2 regions of the Oryzomonas sagensis genome follow, and region 2 is predicted to be linked to the other one. Evidence: riboswitches for the same ligand, from Rfam matches in the RefSeq annotation. Region 2 holds a riboswitch; the other holds the start of a gene.

Region 1 (11,103 bases), 530 kb from region 2:
CCCTGCTCGGCACAGAGGGGAAAAACACCGATCTGGGGGCGCACCTGTTCGGTTTTCTGTTCGGGACCTGTCTCGGCCTGCTGACGGAATATCTGCTGGGAAGGTACGGCCGCCCCGGCCGCCTGATGAACGTCCTGCTGGCGCTGCTCAGCGCTGTCGTGGTCATTGCCGCCTGGTGGGCGGCGCTGGCGTTCGGGGAGTAATGCGGAGAATTGTTCGCCGCTCCGTCTGGCAGGCTGCAAGCGGCTCGCCTGGGACTAAAATGGCAAACAAGAATATGGCAATCCTGAAACAAATGCTATAATAAGCAAAAATACCGGGTGCGGACGGATTTTGAATGGGCGCGGTTCGACAGGATACCCGTGCGTGGCGGGGAGGGAGGTTCTCCATGAACGTGATTGTGGATCTGTGTATCATACCGATCGGCGTGGGCGTATCGTTATCGCCGTATGTGGCGGCCTGTGAGAAGGTCATTTCCCAGGCGGGCTTGAAGGGGGTGCTGCATGCGAACGGGACGAATATCGAAGGCGAGTGGGATGCGGTGTTCGCGGCGGTCAAACGGTGCCACGAGGTCGTGCATGGCATGGGCGCCCCCCGGATCTCCACGACCATGAGGGTCGGGACGCGCACGGATCGTATCCAGACCATGGAAGACAAGGTGAAGAGTGTGCAGGGTAAGCTGGGAGGAGCGGTTGAAGGTGTCTGACCGGCGGGGCGATGCCGCCAATATCGTGCTGATCGGCATGCCGGGGGCGGGCAAAAGCACGGTCGGCGTGATCCTCGCCAAGCTGGCCTCGCTGGGTTTCATCGACACCGACGTCCTTATCCAGAGTTGCGAGCGCCGCTCACTCCAGAGCATCATCGACTCCCAGGGGTATCTGGCCCTGCGGGAGATCGAGGAACGCATCCTGCTCGGCCTGGAGTGCCGGGGGCACGTCATCGCCACGGGCGGGAGCGCGGTCTATAGCCGGCCCGCCATGGCGCACCTGGCCGAGAACGGGGTTGTCGTTTTCCTGGATGTTGACCTGGCTACCCTGGAGTCGCGGGCTCTGGACCTGGGGAGGCGAGGGATCGCGAAACACCCGGATCAGAGCTTTGCCGAACTCTTCGAAGAACGCCGCAGGCTCTACCTGGCGTGCGCCGATGTGGTGATCGACTGCCGCGGGCTTGGGCACGACCTGGTCTGCACCGAGATCCTCGGCACGCTGCACGTGGCGGGCTAGGAGGAAAAAGGAGATATTGTCATGCCGATTCTTCGCCAGATCGCCCAACTGGGCCAGCCGGTTCTCCGCCAGGAAACCGCCTGTGTCGGCAACCCGGCCGATCCGCTTATCCAGACCCTGATCGACGACATGCTGGCGACCATGGCCGAGGCCAATGGCGTCGGCATCGCCGCCCCACAGGTCTTCGAGCCGCTGCGCCTGTTCATCGTGGCTTCCCATCCCAATCCCCGCTACCCTCAGGCCCCGGTAATGGCACCCACCGCCATGCTCAATCCGGAGATCCTTTGGCGATCCGATGAGATCGAACAGGGGTGGGAGGGGTGCCTCAGCGTGCCCGGCATCCGCGGCCTGGTGCCGCGCAGCCTGCGCATCGGCGTGCGCTACCTGTCCCGCGGGGGCGGGGTGTGCGAGGAGGAGTTGTCCGGCTTCATCGCCCGCGTCTTCCAGCATGAACACGATCACATCAGCGGCATGGTCTTCCTCGACCGGGTCGCAAGCAACCGTGATCTGATCAGCGAACGGGAGTACCTGCGGCTCGTCTCGGCCTGAAGCGGAGGTGCCGTCGAATTCCAGTCCAAATTGAGGAGCATGACATGAAACACCACCCACGTATCGCGCTGGCAGGGCTGGCCCTCCTCCTGGCCATCTTCGGCCACAGCCCAGCCTCGGCCGCCCCCAGTGCGGGCGAATACCGGCTTTCAAAGGGACAGGCCGTGTACGTGCCGGTCTATTCCAATGTCTTCAGCGGGCCGAAAGCGCTGCCTTTCAGTCTGGCGACCATGCTGAGCATCCGGAATGTGGACCTGCACCACCCGATGAGGGTCACCGCCATAGACTACTACGACACCGGCGGCAAATTGCTCCGCTCGCACCTCGCCAAGCCGCTGACGCTGCCGCCGCTGGGCTCCACGTATGTCTACCTGGGAGAGCAGGATACGGCCGGCGGATTCGGGGCCAGTTTCGTCGTCCGCTGGGACGCCCGCACGGCCATCAACGCGCCCATCGTGGAGTGCGTCATGATCGGCGCCAAATCCGGGCAGGGGATCTCCTTTGTCAGTCCGGGGCAGGTGATTAAAGAGAACACGCGCTGACGGCGGGCAGTAAAGAGATGATTTTTACCGGCCGGGATGCTATAGTCCCTGCCCACAAGCAGGTTTGAATCCCATGCGGGGGACGCAGGCAATGACACAGCAGAAGATCTATCTGGTGGGGGCGGGCATCACGGGCTGGGAGGGGTTCGGCTCCAAGGCGCTGGAGATCATCGCCAAATCCGAGGTGATGATCGGCCACCAGCGGCACCTGGATTGCTTTCCCGATTTCGCCGGCGAAAAGATGCTCTTTGGCGAGCTTTCCGACCTCCTGGATTTTCTGAAAAAGACCGAAAAGCGCGTGGCCATACTGGCTTCGGGCGATCCCACCTTCTTCGGCGTCTCCCGGTTCCTGCTGCGCAACCTGGCCAAGGAGCGCATCGAGATATTCCCCAATGTCACCAGCATGCAGTACGCCTTTGCCCGCATCAAGGAACCGTGGGACGACTCCATCTTCGTGTCGGTGCATGGCCGCGGCCTGCAACCGGCGGTGGACAAGATCGTGGCCGCTGAAAAGGCGTGCGTGCTGACCGACAAGAACAATACCCCGGCCGCCATTGCGGCCGAACTGATCGAACGGGGCGCCGAGGGGTACGAGGCGTGGCTCTGCGAAGACCTGGGGCTGCCGGGAGAGAAGTTCACCAAGACCTCGGTGCGCGGCCTGCTGGAGTTGCCGTTGCAGCCTTCCGGCCTCAATATCCTGATTCTGATCCGGACCTACGCGCCGAATCTCACCCACTACCCCCTGATCGGCATCGACGATGAGGAGTTCCAGACCTCGAAGAAGCTGATCACCAAGCAGGAGGTGCGGGCCGTCACCCTGGCCAAGCTCCAGCTGCAGGACGACCTGGTGCTGTGGGACGTGGGGGCCGGCAGCGGTTCCGTCTCCATCGAGGCGTCCAACCTGATGCCCAATGGCCGTATCTTTGCCGTGGAGCAGAACGCCCAGTGTCTGGCCTTTATCCGGGAAAACCTGAAAAAGTTCACGACCCGCAACGTGAAGCTGGTGGAAGGGGAGGCGCCGGACGCCTTGGACGAACTGCCGGACCCGGACCGGGTCTTCATCGGCGGCTCGGGGGGACACTTGGAGGAGATCATCATTACGGTGGACAGCCGCCTCAAACCGGAGGGGGTGGTGGTGCTGAACGCCGTGACCCTGGATACCCTGACCAAGTCGATCGAGTTTCTGGAAGACCACGGCTTTACGACCGAGGCGGCCTGCGTCAATATCGCCAAGACCCGCAACCTGACCGAGTACAAGATGTTCGAGGCCCAGAATCCGGTCTACGTGATCACCGCCCGCAAGGGGAACGAATAATGGCCACGATCTTTGCCGTCGGTGTCGGCCCCGGCGATCCCGAGTTGCTGACCCGCAAGGCCGAGCGCGTCCTGCGCCAGGCGGATACGATCCTTGCGCCGGTATCCAATCCTTCAGAGGCCAGCGTCGCCCTGGCGACGATCCGCGGATTTCTGGATGAAAGCCGCCAGGAGGTCATCGTCCACCAGTTTCCCATGACCTCGGACAAGGCCCGCCTGCTGCACGCCTGGCAGGAGGCGGCCGCCCTGATCGCCGTCCGGGCCGAGGACGGCAAGGATGTGGCCTTCGTGACCATCGGCGACCCGCTGTTCTATTCCACCTTTATCTATCTGCAGCGTATCCTGCGGGAGATCTGCCCCCATATCCCCATCGAGATCGTCCCCGGCATCTCCAGTGTCAACGCCTCTGCGGCCGCGGCCGGCATACCGCTGGTGGAGGCCGATGAGAAGATGGTGGTCATCCCCGCCACCGCCGGCGTGGAGAAGATCGCCTTTGCCTTGGCGCGGTTCGAAACGGTCGTGCTGCTCAAGGTCAAGCCGGTCTTCGGGGATATCCTGGAGCTTATCCGGCAGACGGGCCGCGAACGGAGTACCGTTTTTGTGGAACGGGTCGGGAGCGACCGCCAGAAGGTCCTGACCGATTTTGCCGAGATCGCCGCCCATGCGCCCGATTACCTGTCGCTGATGATCATCAGATGTTCCTGCTGAAGCTTGCCGCCGCCAACCTCCTCATCATCGCCTGCGTACTGCTGGGCAGGCGCGTCCCGTCCCTGGGGGGGCTGATCGCCGCCATGCCGCTCATCAGCCTGATCGTCCTGGTGTGGCTGGCCACGGATCGGCCGGGAGACGGAGCGCTCATCGACGGCTATCTCAAAGGGGTATTGTGGGGGTTGCTGCCCACGTGCGTCTTTTTTGCGGCGGCATACCTCTGTCTGCGGAAGGGGATGGGGCTGCCGGCGGCGCTGGGCATGGGGGGCGTCCTGTGGCTGGGAGGGGCGCTCCTGCACCAATGGCTCTTGCGCTGAGAAGCGTATAACGTCATAAACAACGACGCCTTTCCGAAGAGTACCGGAAAGGCGTCGTTGTTTTCTGGGCAGGACCCCCTAACCGGGGACGTCCGGCAGGACTGGCCGTTACAGCGTGCTCCCCTTGGCGGGGACGATCTCGTCGGTGGCCGGCGCGACAGGAACAGCAGGTGCGGCCGGAGCCACGGACGGCACGGCGGCAGGCTGGCTTGCCGCTGCGGGTGGGGCGGGCTGTTCGACCGGCTTCGGCTGTTCCGCCGGGCGGGGCACCGGCTTGCTGGCCGGTATGGTGCCTTTCTTCTCGTCGTCGGCATCATACTTCAGCAGCGAGACGATATCCCCGAACTGCTTGCCGTAGACCTCCGATTCCTGGGTCTCCCGCAGCAGGAGGTCCTTTTGCCGCTGGTCCAGCGTTCGCCTGATGCCGTCGATGGTTTTGAACTTCAGGTCGGCTTGGCTTGCAAAGTTGGCTTCCGCCTCGCTGAAATCGGGATACTGGAGATTGATCAGGGGCGAGTATGACAGTATCCGCCCGCGGAAGTTGGGGTACTCCCAGAGGATGGTGCCGTCGCCGTCAAGTATCTGGGCAGTCAGAATGAGGTAGTTATAGTCGCTGGTCTGGGACGCCAGCAGGGTGTTGGAGTACACCTTTTCGTTCTGGGTGAGGCCGCTGACTACCAACAGCATGACCGCATCCAGATTGTTTTTCTTGAGGTAGTCCCGCAATTCGTCGGTTTTCCAAAAGTATTTGTTATACCGGATGGTGGCGTCGTCCCGTTTTTCGCTGCGGAAGAAGAGATTGGCGAAGATGCGCTGCGGGTCGCCGTCCAGGAGCGCCACGGTGTAGAAGTTGCCGGTCGCTTTGAGCTTGCGCACGAGTTGCTGCTCATACTTGCGGTTCATGTCGCCAAGCAGGGCGACGAGTTGCTCTTTCTCGGGGTGTTTGATCTCGGAGTTCACATCGACGATGATGGGCGCCACGCCGAGGACCTTGACCTGTGCAGCAAAATGTTCCGCAGGGACATTGAAATGATTCTGGGCGCAACCGAACATCACCGCCAAAAACGGCAACAAGAACAGGCGTTTCATATTTCCTCCTCGGACGTGCTTGATCCTTCATGATTTCGGCATGTTTTATATCAGATGCCCCGCCCCTTTTCCAGCTAATTTGACACCGTGGGGAGCCGCCTCGGGCCGGGTTTTTCCCGTCTCGCCATCATCTGCCGGATACGGGGCCGTCGCACCCCGCCACGCTCCTCCCTCCACGCGTCGCAGGGCGGGCGGCACGCTGGTTACTGCGGCAGCATATTTGGTTGACAATGTTCATGTTCTTCCACTATTCTTGTTCGATAGACCTGCTTATCGAGAGTGGTGGAGGGAAAGGCCCTGCGAAGCCACAGCAACCGGCCAATGAGGCGTCAGGTGCTAATTCCTGCCGAAAGGCAAAGATGAGGGGTGTGCTGTAAACGTCGCGTTTCAGCCCCTTCTCATACCGCGTGAAGGGGCTTTTTCATGTCCGTCGGCATCGTCACGGCACAATCCAGAACCTTCGAGTCCGGCATCAGGCTGGACAGCGGGCGCCTCCTTGCCCCGATCACGCTTGTGTATGAAACCTACGGCCGCCTCAACGCATCCCGTTCCAACGCCATCCTGGTGGAACACGCCTGGACCGGTGACGCCCACCTGGCGGGCAAACACCGGGAAGAAGACGCCAAACCGGGCTGGTGGGACGCCATCGTCGGGCCGGGGCGCCTGCTGGACACCGACCGCTATTTTGTAATATGCTCCAACGTCATCGGTTCGTGCCACGGCTCCACCGGCCCCACATCCATTAACCCCAAAACCGGCAAACGTTACAACCTCGCCTTTCCGGTCATCACCGTACGCGACATGGTGCGCGCCCAAAAGCTGCTGATCGATGCCCTGGGCATCGAAAAGCTCTTCTGCGTCATGGGGGGGAGCATGGGGGGGATGCAGGCCCTGGAGTGGGCCACCCAGCATCCCGGGAGCGTCGCCTCGGCCATTGTGCTGGCGACGACGCCGCGCCCGTCCCCCCAGGCCATCTCCCTCAACGCCGTGGCCCGCTGGGCCATCTTCAACGACCCTACCTGGCGCAAGGGGGAGTACAAGCACAACCCCAAGGACGGTTTGGCCCTGGCCCGGGGCATCGGCCATATCACGTTCCTGTCGGACGAATCCATGAACACGAAATTCGGCCGGCGTTTCTCGGCCAAGGACGGCCAGTTCGACTTTTTCGGCCAGTTCGAGGTGGAGCGCTACCTGAATTACAACGGCTACAACTTCGTGGACCGCTTCGATGCCAACTCCTTCCTGTACTTGGCCAAGGCGCTGGATCTTTATGACGTGGCCCTGGGGTGTGAATCGCTGGCCGAGGCCTTTGCCCCGGTCGCTGCACCGGTGCAGTTCTTCGCCTTTACCTCCGACTGGCTCTATCCCCCCTACCAGACCGAGGAGATGGTTGAGTGCCTGCGCGGCCTCGGGAAGCCGGTGGAGTATCACCTGATCACCTCCGCGTACGGCCACGACGCCTTCCTGCTGGAACACGAAACCTTTACCCCCCTGGTGCGGGACTTCTTCTCCCGTGTGGAACAAAGCGGGGGATTGTGACGCTATGATGCCGGCGCTTGACGAATTCAAAAACAAGGGGCTTCTCAGAAGGTTGCGGCATGGGGTCGGCCGGGCCGTTGCCGACTTCGGCCTGATCGAGGAGGGGGACCGTATTGCCGTGGCGGTGTCGGGGGGGAAGGATTCCTATACCCTGCTGCTGTTGTTGGAGGAGTTGCGGCGGCGCGCGCCCGTTTCATTCGAGATCGTGGCGGTCAACATCGATTCCGGGTATCCCGGTTACCGCACGGACGTCATCGAGCGGTTCCTGCGGGAGAACGGGTTCACCTACCGCATGGTGCCCACCGAGCACTTCACCCTGATCCAGGAGAAGCGCCGCCCCGGTTCCTCCTACTGTTCGATCTGCGCACGCTTCAAGCGCGGCGCCCTCTATACGGCGGCCCAGGAGTTGGGCTGCAACAAGCTGGCATTGGGACACCACCAGGACGATTTCATCGAGACCCTGCTCTTGAACCAGTTCTTTGTCGGCTCGCTCAAGTCCATGGCCGCCTCCATGCTGGCGGACAACGGCGAGACTGTGGTGATCAGGCCGCTGGTGTATCTGCCCGAAGAGGATATCATCCGTTTTTCCCGCGAAGCCGCCCTGCCGGTGGTCTGCTGCTGCTGCCCGGTCTGCGGCACCGCCGACCTGCAACGCAAGCGGATGAAACGGCTTCTGAAAGAGGTGGAAAAGGATATCCCCCACGTTAAGAACAGCCTGTTGAAGGCGATTTCAAACGTACACCCCCGCCACCTTCTTGATCGGCGCTTGCAGGTAGCGCCCCCCGCCCCGTGCACGTCCGTCCCGCCTGGCGGCACGGATGGGCAGCAGGGCTGAAACATCCTTCCGCAGGTCCAGCCACGCCACGTACCCCCCATAGGCAACCGCGATCAATCCCAGCAATACCATCGGTTCCATCGAGCACCTCCATATTGTTTTAGGAAACAATAGCACGGGGATGTGACAGAACATGTCGCTATTGGGAAGAAGGCGCTTTTCGAGGGAGATGCGGCACAAACTGTGGGGAGGAAGGCGGGAAAATGGAGACCGGCCGGGTGTTGTTTCAGGGCTCGCCGCGCTCGCCATCCCCGGAGAGCAGAACCATATCCACGCGACGGTTCTTGGCACGGTTTTCAGGTGTGGAGTTGTCCGCGACCGGGCGGAATTCCCCGTACCCGGTGGCGGAGATCTTTTCGGGCTCCGCGTCGTAGTATTTGAGGAGGTATTTGAGGACATTGGTGGCGCGGGTGGTGGACAGCTCCCAGTTGGATGGGAACTGGGCGGTGCTGATGGGGGCGTTGTCCGTATGCCCCTCGATCCGCAGCGGGTTGTTATACTGGGTCATGACCTCGGCGATGGTGTTGAGCAGTTCATAGGCGCTCTGTTTGATCTGGGCCTGGCCGGAATCGAAAAAGCCTGCCTCCTTGAGGCTGACGATCAGGCCCCGCCGGGTAATGGTGAGGTTGACCTTGTTTTGGGCGCCCTGTTTCACCAGATAAGCCTCGATGGAAGATTTGATCTGGCGGAAGTCCTTCTCCTCGGCTCGGGTACGGGCCTGACCGCTCCGTGACCTTCCGGATGGGGCAACGGACATCTCCGGCTTGATGGTCGGTATGATGCTGATCGGTTTGGACTGGATGACGTTGATCTTGGGCGCGGGCGCACCGGCGGTGACCATGCCGAAGGATTGCTGAAGCGACTGCATGACCTCCTCGACCTTTTTCTTGTCGGTCTGGGACATGGCATACAGGGTGACGAACACCGCGAACAAAAGGGTGATGAAGTCGCCGTAGGAAACGAGCCAGCGTTCGTGGTTCGGATGTTTTTCGGGCTCTCGCTTCAGTGCCATGGCGGGTTAGTGGGCGCCTACAAAGGCTTTGAGCTTCTGTTCGATGAAGTGCGGGTTCTCGCCGTTCTGGATGGCGATCAGCCCCTCAAGGATCATGACCCGCCGCAGCACCTCTTCCTTCATGCGGATCTTGAGTTTGGTGCCGATGGGGATGCAGACGATGTTGGCCACCATCAGGCCGTAGATGGTGGCGACAAAGGCCACGGCGATGCCTGCCCCCAGTTTGGAGGTGTCGGACAGGTTGCTCATGACGTGGATCAGGCCGAGGACGGCGCCGATGATACCGATGGTCGGTGAGTAGCCGCCGGCCGACTCGAAGAACTCGACACTGTGTTTGGTGTGATCTTCGTAGGACATGATGTCGGCTTCCAGGGTTTCCCGCAGCTTTTGCGGGTCAATGCCGTCAACCACCAGCGAGATCCCCTTCTTGATGAAGGGGTCCTTGGCCGACTGTGCCTCCTGTTCCAACGATATGAGGCCGTTGCGCCGCGCCTTGGTGGCGTAGTTGATGATGTCCTTGACAACCGCCTCGTGATCGACCTTGGGGGGGAGGAAGGCGTTTTTGACATCCTTGAAGGCCTTGATGATGGCAGGAAGCGGGAAGCTTACGAACGTGGCGCCAAAGGTGCCACCAAGAACGATCAGGGCTGCGGTCGGCTGAATCAGGGCGCTCATGTGCAGCCCTTCCAACGCAGCGCCGCCGAAGACGGCCCCGAACCCCATTAACAAACCTATAAGTGTTGCTATATCCATGTCCTAGAATTCCTGGCTGTGAAATGGAACGCGCTCGTGCTCGTCGCGATTGGCGATGGAACTGTCTCTGTTCAGCGTGGCCCTGCTAAAAAGATTCTTTTTCGTCTTGTCGAGGTACTTCCTGCCGGTGGGGCCTCCGGCGCGTCGAATGATCCTTGCGCGGAATGCCACGACCTTGGTGATGATGTCGGCAGCGGGTTCCTTGACGATGAAGTGGTAACCGTTGAAGAGTGTTATGACCGTATCGGGTGTCTCCTCGATACTGACGATGTGGTCGGGGTTGACATACATCACCTGCTTGTCCAGACGGGTCAATGGGATCATAATACCACCGGAAATATGAATGTTTGTCTATAAATATCAAAAACCGTGTCAGGTCAAGAAGTTTTTGCCTGAAATTAAAAGCGGCATATTATCGTTCATCACAACAATGTGCATTACAACAATGCATCGATAGCCGCAAAGTCGATGTAGCTTTCAGAGGTGGAGTTGATCAGTTCGATCTTTTCCAGGTCATCCGGGCCGATCTTCGAGACATGCTCCCTGAGGCGGTAAAAAACCTCCGAAGAGGTCTCCTCGACGCGGATATAGGGGATTTTGCTGTCGTCGAGAATCTGCTGGGTGATGAGCGACATGGGGGCGTGCCCGCTGATGACCAGGCCGGTCAGGCGCTTTTTGAAATCCGGTATATGGTGCAGCGAAGAGGCGGTGACAATCAACTCATCCCTCGAACTGGTCACGATAAGCAGCGTGGACTCCTCAAGATGGTCGATGACCCGCTGCGACGATGCCGCTCCCAACTGGATATTATGGCAGATGCGGCTTTTCTCTGCGGGGTTCCCCTTGAGCGGCAGGCCGAGCATCTGGGCCACATGTTGCAAGGTCGGATGGGCCAGGACCGGGCTGTAATCGAAGGCGCTCGTCACCAGCAGGTCGCTTCCGCCAAAGGCCTTTTTCAGATAGGCAAGGGAGCGTTCGCGCTTTTCCGGCAGCAGCTTGTTGACCATGACAACGCGAACGTCGGCTTTTTCCCGCTCGTAGAGTGCCAGGTTCAACTCCACGGCGTCTACCACATTGCCGATGCCGCCGTTGGTAACCATGAGCACCGGTGCGCCCGCCATGGTCGCCACCTGGGCGTTGTTCGCCCCGACCACCGATCCGACGCCACCGTGGCCCGCCCCCTCGATGATCAGAAAATCGTATTTCTGCTCAAGCTCGCGAA
Region 2 (11,103 bases):
CATCTCCCATATTTCGGGATTGGGGATGCCGGCGGGGAGTTCGACCCGCTCGGAGATGTACGGCGCCTGGTCGGCCTTGAATTCATTCAGATGCTGTTGAAGCTGCTCGTTGGAGAAGGCGCCCACAAGTACCAGGGCCTCGCCGATGTAGAGGTGGTTGTTCTTCTGGCGGGTGACGACCTCGTTCAACTGGGTAAGGGTCAGGATACCGATCTCCACCAGCAGATCCCCGAGTTTTATGTCGCGGGAGAGTTGTGCGTGGTGGGCGCGTTCGATATCGTTCGGCGTCACGTAGCCCATCGCCAGTGCCATCTCGCCAAATTTGAGGTTTTTCTGTTCCTGTAGTTCAATCGCCCTGAGCAGAGCCTCGCGTGAAACGATCCCTTTTTCCACCAGAAACTGCCCGAAAAATTTGACGGCCATGCACATATCCCCTTGTATCGTGAGTTTATTGGTGCTGAAAAAATCAGAGATCCCGAAGTATCTTCAGGACGTCGTCGGCCTCGAATGGTTTTGAGATGACATTCTTGGCGCCCAGTTTGAGCGCTTCGGTAAATTTATCGCCTACGCCGCCCAAGGAGGTGACCATGACCACCTTGACCTCCTTGTCCAACATCGACAGGCTGCGCAGGGCGGTCAGACCATCCATGCCGGGCATGTTCATGTCCATGCAGATAATGTCCGGGTCCTCGGCGTGATTCATCTTGATGGCCTCGGCGCCGTTTTTGGCATGTCCGACACACGTGAATTCACCAGATTCGGAAATGATCTTCTCGAGCTGTCGGGCTACGGAAAGGCTGTCGTCAACGACAAGAACCTTCTTCATGTGATGTCTCCTCCTGATGCGCATTGCGGCCGCTTCATGCCGGGCTGTCCAAAATTTAATGAGCGGAGCGAATGTACTCGAAAAGTGGTAAAATGTCAAAAATATGTTTGTCTTTAACCGGCCCGTAAAGCATGCTATATAGGAGCGCCATACCACACTCAGAGAAGGAGATTCGTTCATGCGCACACTCTGCCAGATCACCTGCAGATCACTGACGCTGATCACTGCATTCAGTCTGTTCGTTATTTCCGCTTCAGCCGCGGAGTCAGGACCGAAAACAACGCCGGCGCCTGGCGCCGCCGCTCTGCTACGGGGGCCGGTTGCCCGGGTAAACGGCACGGATATCCCGGCCGCCGAATTGAAACGGGCCCACAAGATTCTGGAGGCCAGCCAGCCCGTGGGGCAGCTTTCCGCAGACGAACAGAAGGAACTCGACACGCGGGTGGTGGACCAGCTGGTTTCCGCCGAACTGCTCTACCAGGCGGGCTCGAAGCTGGAGATCAAGGACCTCGACAAGCAGGTGGACGCCAAGATCGTACAGAGCAAGGGGCGTTTTGCCAGCGAGGCGGAGTTTGCCAAGGCTATCCAAGCCATTGACATGACAGAAAAGGAACTTCGCGAGTATACCCGCAGGGACCTGATCATCTCCAATTTCGTCACTTCGACCATTGCCCCCAAGATTGCGGTCAGCGAAGAGGAAAGCAAGAAGTTTTACGACCAGAATACGGATAAATTCCGGCAGGAGGAAAAGGTGAGGGCCAGCCACATCCTGTGCGGCATAGACACCAAGGCGAGTGCCGAAGAAAAGAAGAAGGCCCGTGAAAAGGCGGAAAAATTGCGCAAGGAATTGGCCAATGGAGCGGACTTCGCCACCCTGGCCAAGGAAAATTCAACCTGCCCCAGCAGCAAGCAGGGGGGGGACCTGGGGTTCTTCGGCAGGGGGCAGATGGTGCCGCCGTTCGAGCAGGCCGCTTTTGCCCTCAAGCCGGGTGAGATAAGCGACGTGGTCGAAACCCAGTTCGGCTACCACATCATCAAGCAAACGGAAAAGACAAAGGCCGAGACCGTACCGTTCAGCACGGTCCGCCCCCGGATAGAGGAGTACTTGAAGAACCAGAAGATCAACGCCGCGGTGGGTGATTTCCTGACGGAGCTCCGGAAGACCGCCAAGGTTGAGGTCCTGCTGAAGTAGCCGGGGTTCACATCCCGTGGCATCGCAACGAGGCCGGCCCGGCGACAGAAGGGCCGGCCTCGTTTGTTACCGTACCGCTTTCGAGGCGAGCCTGGCGCTGCGTCCCGATGAAATCCCCGCAAATCTGATGGCACCCCAATATTCTCCGGTCCGGTAAATGGCTGCTTCTCCCGCCGGCAGATCGACCCCGGTTGCGTTTTTCAGCGTGAAGGCAAACGATGGCAGCGGCCCGTTGCCGAAATATTCCTCTTCGGTGGCCATCCGATATTCCGCCAATCGGGCGCGTTGTCCCGCTGCCGGGAGAACGCTGGATCGTTCCGCGGCAGCGCCTGCCAGGGATGTGGGGGATACGCGGGTCTGGTAGCCGGCGAAGAACCCGGGCACCTGACCGTAGAGTGTGACCCGGGCGCTTCCCCCGCCGTTACTGCGAATGTCGTAGCAGGGCGTCCAGCCGGCTTTGCCAATGGCGAAGCGTGCCGTGACCCGCCCATTCCTCGGCGCAACGATCACCCGTGCCACCCGCTCCTCCCCGGCTCCCGCTCTCCGCGCGGTGGCGATACGGGCGTCGATGCGCCGGATTTCCTGCTCCGTCCTGCGTCGGGCCGCATAAACCGCTTCCAGTTGGGTGATGGCAAAGTCGGTCCCCTGGCGGATCGACTGCATCGGGTCCGGGTTTGATTTGGTCTTGCGGGGGGCTTTGCCGCTTTGGGACTTGGCGGCGGATTTGAAGATCTCCTCCCGCGTCGCCAGCGCACCCAGTCGATCTTCCAGGCGGCTCCTCTGCTCGATCAGGGAAGCGAACTCCTTTTCGCCCCTGGTGTCCCGGCGGAGCGGCAACATATCGACGCGTTGAATGCTGGTGCCCCTCTCCGGCCTGATCCGCACGGTATCTTCCCGCGTACCGGGCGGCAGGGGGATCTCGACGACGCCCCTGGCGGCGACGCCTGTCAGGTCCACGACGGCGCCGTCGGAGAAAAAGGTGACGCTTCTGGTGGCCGCGCCGGCCTCTGCAACGACTATCAACAGCAGGATGATGACAGACAGTATGATCTTCATGCGGGTTCCTTTCGGCCCGGATACAATCGTTGGCCGCCCCATGGGGCCGCCAATCTGGTGGTTGCACTCGGATGGCGATAAGTATATAATTCTTCAAATCTTTGTGGAAGGTGATCCGTCATGGCCTTTGATGCCGAAGTGTCGGTTAAAGACATAGTCAGTTTTTACATAAAAATCAACGATGCATCCAAGGCAAAAAAGGACATCGCCAAACTGTCCGCCAAGGACAAGGCCACCGCTTTCGAGATCATTGCCGCTTCGAACGGCAACCATGACTTCAAGATCGAGATCGCCAAATATTTCGTCTATGATCTGGATGCCCGGGTCCGGAGGAAGGCCGAGATACTGCTGGAGGACCTGCTCCCCGGTTGGGTTTCCGATCCGGCCGAAAGTATCCTCAAGCTGCTCAAGACGGTGGATACCAAGGGGGGAGCCCATCGCAATGCGGCGATACGGTTCCTGTTCGGCATTATCGATTCCAGCAGCCTGCGGGATACCTTCATGACCCTGCTCAACAGTAGGAATAGGACCCATATGGCTGAAATAATTGCCATTTTGGAAGCCTATATCGATTCGTCGCAAGACGAGCGCGAGCAGGTTAAGATCTTTGACGCCTGCCTGGACATCGTTCTTTCCGATGATGCAGATTATAACATCAAACATCACGCCTCCAACCTGCTGAGCGTTTTTTTCAAGAAGGTGCAGTCCACCAACCTCGGTGCGACCCTGCGGCAGAAGTATATCGAGAAGCAGATCGAAAAGGCGGAAGGGGTGTATCGCTACCTGTGCAGCGGCGCTTCGGGTCTGAATATCACCTTTCTCGAGGACCTGCTGCGCCCCTTGAACGATGGCGGCAAAACGTTCCAACTCAAGATGCTCAACTATTTCAAATTTGTCTTGGAAAAGGCGCGGAACCCCGAAGAAGCCGACACGGTCATGGATATCTATCCGGACTACTGGAACAACGATGAAGTGCCCAAGGAAGAAAAACTCAAGGGAATTTGCCGCCGCATCATCGCAGCGGTCGAAGAGTTATGGGATGTGAGCGATGAGGCCGAGGTCCACGGGCTCATCATCAAGATCATCTATGGCGAATATGCCGACAAACATGACCTGTTGGAACAGATCAGGGCGAAGCTGGATACGGAAACGCTTAGCGAGGCCGCACGGGAGAAGATTGCCCTTATGCTCCACTGTTTCCTGCTCCCGGGAGAGAACGACGCACTCAAACTGCTGGCCGCCAATATACTGATCTTCAAGCTGCAGGACACCCGGAATCGAACCGCGGCCCTCGATTATCTCACCTCGTACGCCGAAAACAAGAATCTCAACTACGCCGAGAAGGGGAGCATCGCGACGGTGATGGAGTCGCTGCTCAACGAGAAACGGCTGGTGGAGGACCTGCGGAACATGGCCCGGTATATCCTTTTTCTTACCGGTCCCGAGAGGTTCGATACCGTGGAGGAGCAAAAGGCCGTTCTCGGCCACATTCGAAGTTTGGCCGAGGGGGAGGGGTTTTCCAGTCAGCCTGCCGCACAGCGGGTCCTGGAAGGGCTGGAGGTTTTCTCAAAATCGGAGACGACAACGGAAAAACTCAAGATGGCTGCGCACTACCTGGAGTTCAAAATCCGCAAGCCCGATGAGAATCCCACCTGGGATAAGATCGGCGCGTCGCCCCAGGGGTGACGCCGAACCTGATCACCCGTCCGAGGGACGCCTTCCCTGCCCGGCTGTCAAACCGTTTCTTCCGCACAAGGGGCAGACGCTCCAGTCGCCCCTGCGATTTTCCCGCCTCCCAGCACCTCGTCACCCCGGTAAAAAACCACCGACTGGCCCGGCGTAACCGCCCGCTGCGGTTCATCGAAGCGTACCTCGCATCTGCCTTCCGGCAGCAGCCTGACCCGGCACGCAACCGGGTGATGGCGGTAGCGGATTTTGCAGGCCGTCTGGAACTCCTCCCCATCCGGGGGGACGATCCAGCCCACCTCTGCGGCACGCAGGCCGGCAGCTGCCAAATACTCTTCCTCCCCCACCACCACGACATTGCGGTCGGTATCGATGGCCGTTACGTACAGCGGCCTGGTCCAGGCGACCCCCAGTCCCTTGCGCTGGCCAATGGTATACCGGTGCGTCCCGCGGTGGCGGCCGACAACCTGCCCTCCCACATGCACGATGTCCCCCGGCGTTCCCGCCAGGCCACCGCGTTCTTCCAGGAACGCCACGTAATCATCGTCGGGGATGAAACACACCTCCTGGCTGTCACCCTTGTCGGCCACCGGCAGGGCAAACTCACGGGCCAGGCGGCGCACCTCATCCTTGCTCGCCATCTCCCCCAGCGGGAAGAGCACCTGAGCCAGCTGCTCCTGGGAGAGCGTGTAGAGGAAATAGGACTGATCCTTGCCGATGCAGCGTGCTTGCCGCAGGTGGCGGAGGCCCGCGCTATCGACGGTGTTCCTGACGTAGTGGCCGGTGGCCAGAAGGTCCGCCCCCACGGCGCGCGCCTGTTCCAGCAGCAGGCCGAACTTGACGTAGCGGTTGCAGCGCACGCAGGGATTGGGGGTGCGGCCGCAACGGTACTCATCGATGAAGTCCTGGATGATCAGGCGGCGGAAATCCGTTTCAAGGCCGATCACATGGTGGGGGATTCCCAGCTGCCGGGCCACGGCCGCGGCATCGTGGGCGGCCGAGCCGCTGCCCGTGCCGCGCGGTGCGAAGAGCCGCATGGTAATGCCGATCACCTCGAAACCCTGACGCTTCAGCAGGGCGGCGGTGACCGATGAGTCCACCCCGCCGCTCATGGCGACGGCGACAACCGGTTTCTTTTCGGAGGCCATCAGGTCCCCTCCTCTCCGAGAATGATGCGCACCACCTGATTGGCTTGATGGCCGGCTGCGATGCCGACCCGCGGGGCCATCAGGCCGCACCCGGTCCGGGCTTCCGACTCGCCGTCCCCCACGAGGTACAGGCGGGAGGCTGCCCGCTGGGTGACAATGGCGTTGTTGGGGCCATACCCCGCCAGCCCCGATGCGGCTACGACCACGACCTCCGGCATCCGGGAGAGGAGCGTCTCCACCAGCATGGCTTTCATGTCGGCCCGGTCAAAGGCCTCGACCACAACGGCGCACGAGGCGAAGACCGCAGGGATGTTTGCGGGGGTCAGCATGACGTGGTGCGGTTCCACCGTGATGTAGGGGTTGATGCGGGCCAGGTTGTCGGCCAGGGCAGCCACCTTGGGGTGGCCCAGTTGGTCGACGAAATACTGCTGCCGGTTGAGGTTGGACGGCTCCACCACGTCGAAATCCGCGATCACGATCCTGCCGACGCCTGTTCGCGCCAGGGCCACGGCTACCGCCGAACCGAGCCCGCCGACGCCGGCGATGCCGACCGTGGCCGCCTGCAGCCGGGCATGCACGCCCGGGGTGTGGCGGGCGGCCATCAGCCGTTGCAGTTCGTCTTCCGACGGCCGCTCCCCCCGTTTGATCAGGTAGACCTCGTCGCCATCCCGGAGCGCTGTTTCGGCCGGAGCCGGAAAACCGTTGTGGATCAGCACGTCTGCGCCCGGTTTCCATTGCGCGGCCAGCGACCCCAGGGTCGCCCCCGGGCCGATTTCCGTTGCTGTCTCGTTTATCCGTATGCGCATGGGCAAACTGCTTTTCGTCTGTAGAGTAGTATCGCCGGGGCCTTCCGGCGCTGCCGGATGTTTAATCCCCAAAGACTATTATCTAACGGCCAATGACCTGCTGGAGGTCGGCAATCAGGTCGTCAACATCCTCCAGCCCGACCGAGAGGCGCACCAGGGTGTCCTTGATCCCCTTCTTTTCCCGTTCCGCCTTGGGAACGGCCGCGTGGGACATCTTTGCCGGGTAGGAGATGATGCTTTCCACCCCCCCCAGGCTGACGGCAAAGGCGGAAAACTGCGCTTTCTCCAAGAGTTCCTTGGTTAACGCGTAGGTTTCGAGCTCGAAGGAGAGGACGGCGCCGGGGCCGTCTGCCTGGGCGGCATTGACGGCATGGCCGGGATGGTCGGCGAGTCCGGGGTAATGCACCTTGAGGACTGACTTTTGGCTTTGGAGCCAGACCGCGATCTTTTCCGCGCTCCGCTGGCTCTGGTCCATCCTGACTTTGAGCGTCTTGAGCCCCCGCAGGGTCAAAAAAGAATCCTGGGGGCCCAGGATGGCGCCGAAGGCATTCTGGATGAAGCGGATACGATTGCCCAGTTCCGGGTCGCTGACAACGGCGAAACCGCAGATGACGTCGCTGTGGCCGTTCAGGAACTTGGTGCCGCTGTGCAGGACGATATCGCACCCCAGTTCCAGGGGGCGTTGCAGGTAAGGGGTCATGAAGGTATTGTCCACCAGGGTGATGATGCCCCGTGGGCGGGCCAGCGCCACGACCCCGCGCAGGTCGGTGACCTTGAGCAGCGGATTGGAGGGGCTCTCCAGGTAGATGCCCTTGGTTTCCGGCCTGATGGCGGCCTCGATGGCCTCAAGGCTGGTGGCGTCAACGAAGGTCGAACTGATGCCGAGGCGCTGGAAGATGCTGGTCAGCACCCGGTAGGCGCCGCCGTAGACATCCTCGCACACCACCAGATGATCGCCGGGAGAGAAGATCAACAGGGTGGAGGAAATGGCCGCCATGCCGGAGGCAAAGGCAAAGGCCCGGCTCCCCTTTTCCAACCCGGCGATGGCCGTCTCCAACGCCTCGCGGGTGGGGTTGTCGGAACGGGCGTAGTCGTATTTCCCGAAGTGATCCACCGATTGCTGGCGATAGGTGGAGGTCTGGTAGATGGGCACGCCCAGCGCGCCGGTCAGGGGATCGGCGGTCTGGCCGCCGTGAATGAGTTGGGTTGCAAACTTCATGGTCGTCTCCTTACGCTTCCAGGGCTTGGTTCAAATCTTCGATCAGGTCGCCGCCGTCCTCGATGCCGACCGACAGACGCAGCAGGGTGTTGTTGATGCCGAGCCGCGCCCGGAGTTCAAGCGGTATGTCGGCGTGGGTCTGCACCTCGGGAAAGGTGATCAGGCTTTCCACCCCGCCCAGGCTCTCCGCAAAGGAGATCAGGCGCGTTTTCAGGAGCACCTGTTCCACCAGGGCGTGGGTTGCGACCTCAAAGGCGATCATGGCGCCGAAGCCGCGGGAATCGCGCTTTACCAGGGCATGGCCGGGATGGTCTTCGAGCCCCGGGTAATAGACCTTGGCGATGGCCGGGTGCTTTTTCAGCCAGCCGGCGATTTTTGCGGCATTTTCCTGTTGCCGGTCCAGGCGGACCCCCAGGGTCTTTATGCCGCGCATCACCAGCCAGGAGTCCTGGGGCCCCAGCACCGCGCCGGCGGCGTTCTGGTGGTAGGAGACCCGCTCGGCCAGTTCGGCGTCCTTGACCGCCACCAGCCCGGCGATGGCGTCGTTGTGGCCGGCCAGGTATTTGGACGCGCTGTAGACGGCGACGTCGGCCCCCAGGTCCAGGGGGCGCAGGAGGTACGGGGTGAGAAAGGTGTTGTCCACGATGAGGAGCAGACCGCGGTCACGGCAGAGGGTGGACAGGGCGGGGATGTCGGCGAACTTCAGCAGGGGGTTGGTGAGCGATTCGGCGAATACCGCCCTGGTCCGGGGCGTGAGCGCTGCCCGCACCGCCTCCACGTCGCTCGTGTCGACATAGCTGAAGGTCAGCCCGAACTGGTTGAACACCTTGTCGAACAGGCGACAGGTGCCGCCGTACAGGTCCTCGGTAACGACCAGGTGGTCCCCCGAACGAAACAGCAACAGCAGGTTGGCGATGGCGGCCATGCCGGAGGAATAGGCAAAGGCGCGTGCCCCGTTATCGAGGCGGGCCATGCCGTCTTCCAGGGACTGACGGGTGGGGTTGCCCGAGCGGCTGTAATCATAGCCGGTGCTCTGGCCGAGCCCCGGATGCCTGAACGTGGCGGTCTGATAAATGGGCACCGAAACCGCGCCGGTCCGGGTATCCCATTCCAGACCGATCTGAACCGCCTGCGTACTGATATTCATCTTCTACCTCCCAAAATAAAAATCCCCTTCCGGGGTGTGGAAGAGGATTCCTCTAGGGCATCTCTTCCTTATCTCCCGAAACCGTGCGGTTTCGCTGGAATTGGCACCTTACCCTTGCAGGTTGGTTGCCGCGACGTCGTTGGGCCAGTCCCTCGGTCGCTCTCGATAAGAAATTTATGTATTTTTGTGTGAATTATTGTGGGTTGAGCCTACGATATGCCACCAATCTTGTCAATAATATTTTAGCGGGAGGGGCCCGGAGCGCAGTGGGACGGGTGGTTATCATTGCCGGTCCGGCGGCCCTCCCGTGCTCATTCCTTTTCGAGCACGATCGCCACCATGAACCAATCCTCGTCGGTTGCGAACCGGAGGGTGAGGGTGTCGAGATTGTTGCCGGCATTGACATAGTAATCGTCGCCGCTGACCAGCGAAGGAGTTGACAGCTTGATATCGGCGCCGCCCGGTGAGATATGCTGCTTGAAGGAACCGGCAATCATGTTGGAGATCTCGCCCAGGGCATCGCGGACATCGTCGTTCAGCTCGGTGACTTCCATGCCGAGCATGCTTGAGGTAAAGGCGAGCGCCAGCTTCTGGGGGGCATGCAGGCTCACCAGGCCGTTATACACACCGGCAAACCCGACCATTGCCGTAATGCAGTCCTTGAAATGTGTCTCCGGTGCCACCTGGAGCGGGAGGTGCAGCAGGTTTTCCATGCCCACCATGGTGCAGAACACCTCTTCCACATCACGGATGAGGTGTTTGAGCAGTTCGTCTTCGCTCGTGTGAAGAGCGTCCAGGAGGTCATTTTTCAGCGGCATTGCACGCCCCTTTGTCGCGGGGCCGATTGCGCGTGACGGAAGGCGCACCGCTTCCCCCCTTCCGTCAAACGACCACTATGCCCACACGTGCGATTGGTTTTTCCGTCCAGTCCGATGGTATCGGTGCAGAGGCCTACTCTGCATAATCGGGATGGAAATTTCAAGAGAAAATAAGACGATTATAATATAAAAACAGCCTCGCACCGGGAGGGGCGAGGCTGTGTGGAACAGATGGACAGCAGCGGGCCAAACGCCACGGTGACCTATACCCCTACCTCGCGTTCTCGTCAAGCAGGTAATTCAACAGTATGACAACCTCCCTGATCTCTTGTTTGTTCATGTTGGAATTGGGTTTCCGCAGCATCTTGATGCCATAGGCTTTTACCGCCTGCCGGTCAAAGGGCTGGCCGGTGATGGGAGCCCTCCCGGTCTGCACGGCAATGACGGTCCGTTCCATGGTGTGGCACTTGACGCATTTCCGCGACATGAGATCGAACGATGCCCTGTAGTTGGCCGGGATGCTGTCGGGATCGAAATTCATTCTGTCCCCGCGTCCCTTTACCCTGATGCGTGCGTCGGCAACCGCGGCAATGACAAGCGTGAAGAGCGTGACCAGTATGATGAGCTTCCGCATGTGAGACTCCTTCAGACGAGATTATGGCGGCTAGTAGAGCAAAAATCAGAAACTGAACGTCACCCCGAGGGTGCCGATCTTGTTGGTTATGTCTTGGGCAGTATCATCCGGCCTTTTTATTGATGATCCGTTAGAAGGAAACCGGTAAGAAGTTACAATTTCGTGTTTGTACTCAAGGGCTATCTTCACGTTTTGAAGGGGGGCGTAGGCGAGGGTCGGGATAAAACGGCGCACCAGGCCGCGCCCGTCATCCTGGTATTCGAACCGCAGGGCACCGATGAGGTTCTGGAGAAAGGTATACTCGCCTTCAACGGCGGCCACGTAGGATTTCAGTTCGATTGGGGTACTTGACAGGTTCAGGTAAGCATTGTCGTCCTTGCCCAGCACACCGGCCACCCTGAGCCTGAAGAGCTTGTAGAGGATGTCCAGGTCCGCTCCTGCGCGGTAATAGCTGTTCTGGATGGGGGGGGATACGCCTGTTGGGGTGTTCGGGGTGCCGTTCTTGCCGTAGTAGCCGTAGGCCCCAACGGTGACCGTCAGGAAGTCGAAGATGCTCTCCTCCTTGGCCAGA

Evidence for each region. A riboswitch is a leader RNA that binds a small molecule or an ion and turns the genes downstream of it on or off. The one in region 2 is predicted to bind S-adenosylmethionine.
Region 1: it holds a riboswitch for S-adenosylmethionine, as region 2 does, so the genes downstream of both, metX (homoserine O-acetyltransferase MetX) here and F6V30_RS07210 (trans-sulfuration enzyme family protein) in region 2, are expected to answer to the same signal.

The regions. Positions count from the first base shown of each region.
Region 1 covers NZ_VZRA01000001.1:1,019,853-1,030,955, forward strand. The annotation lists gene F6V30_RS04580 (rhomboid family intramembrane serine protease) at 1-203, shown strand, start outside; gene F6V30_RS04585 (MTH1187 family thiamine-binding protein) at 389-706, shown strand; gene F6V30_RS04590 (shikimate kinase) at 699-1,223, shown strand; gene def (peptide deformylase) at 1,245-1,772, shown strand; gene F6V30_RS04600 (DUF3124 domain-containing protein) at 1,817-2,314, shown strand; gene cbiE (precorrin-6y C5,15-methyltransferase (decarboxylating) subunit CbiE) at 2,406-3,629, shown strand; gene cobI (precorrin-2 C(20)-methyltransferase) at 3,629-4,336, shown strand; gene F6V30_RS04615 (DUF3147 family protein) at 4,324-4,653, shown strand; gene F6V30_RS04620 (hypothetical protein) at 4,762-5,742, opposite strand; SAM riboswitch class I at 6,010-6,108, shown strand; gene metX (homoserine O-acetyltransferase MetX) at 6,166-7,281, shown strand; gene ttcA (tRNA 2-thiocytidine(32) synthetase TtcA) at 7,286-8,116, shown strand; gene F6V30_RS04635 (OmpA family protein) at 8,343-9,128, opposite strand; gene F6V30_RS04640 (flagellar motor protein) at 9,135-9,881, opposite strand; gene F6V30_RS04645 (flagellar FlbD family protein) at 9,885-10,205, opposite strand; gene F6V30_RS04650 (AAA family ATPase) at 10,319-11,103, opposite strand, start outside.
Region 2 covers NZ_VZRA01000001.1:1,553,659-1,564,761, forward strand. The annotation lists gene F6V30_RS07170 (chemotaxis protein CheX) at 1-423, opposite strand, end outside; gene F6V30_RS07175 (response regulator) at 467-826, opposite strand; gene F6V30_RS07180 (peptidylprolyl isomerase) at 1,005-2,018, shown strand; gene F6V30_RS07185 (hypothetical protein) at 2,085-3,074, opposite strand; gene F6V30_RS07190 (hypothetical protein) at 3,195-4,760, shown strand; gene mnmA (tRNA 2-thiouridine(34) synthase MnmA) at 4,808-5,908, opposite strand; gene thiF (sulfur carrier protein ThiS adenylyltransferase ThiF) at 5,908-6,714, opposite strand; gene F6V30_RS07205 (trans-sulfuration enzyme family protein) at 6,797-7,933, opposite strand; gene F6V30_RS07210 (trans-sulfuration enzyme family protein) at 7,944-9,080, opposite strand; SAM riboswitch class I at 9,146-9,252, opposite strand; gene F6V30_RS07215 (chemotaxis protein CheX) at 9,392-9,898, opposite strand; gene F6V30_RS07220 (cytochrome C) at 10,170-10,532, opposite strand; gene F6V30_RS07225 (hypothetical protein) at 10,578-11,103, opposite strand, start outside.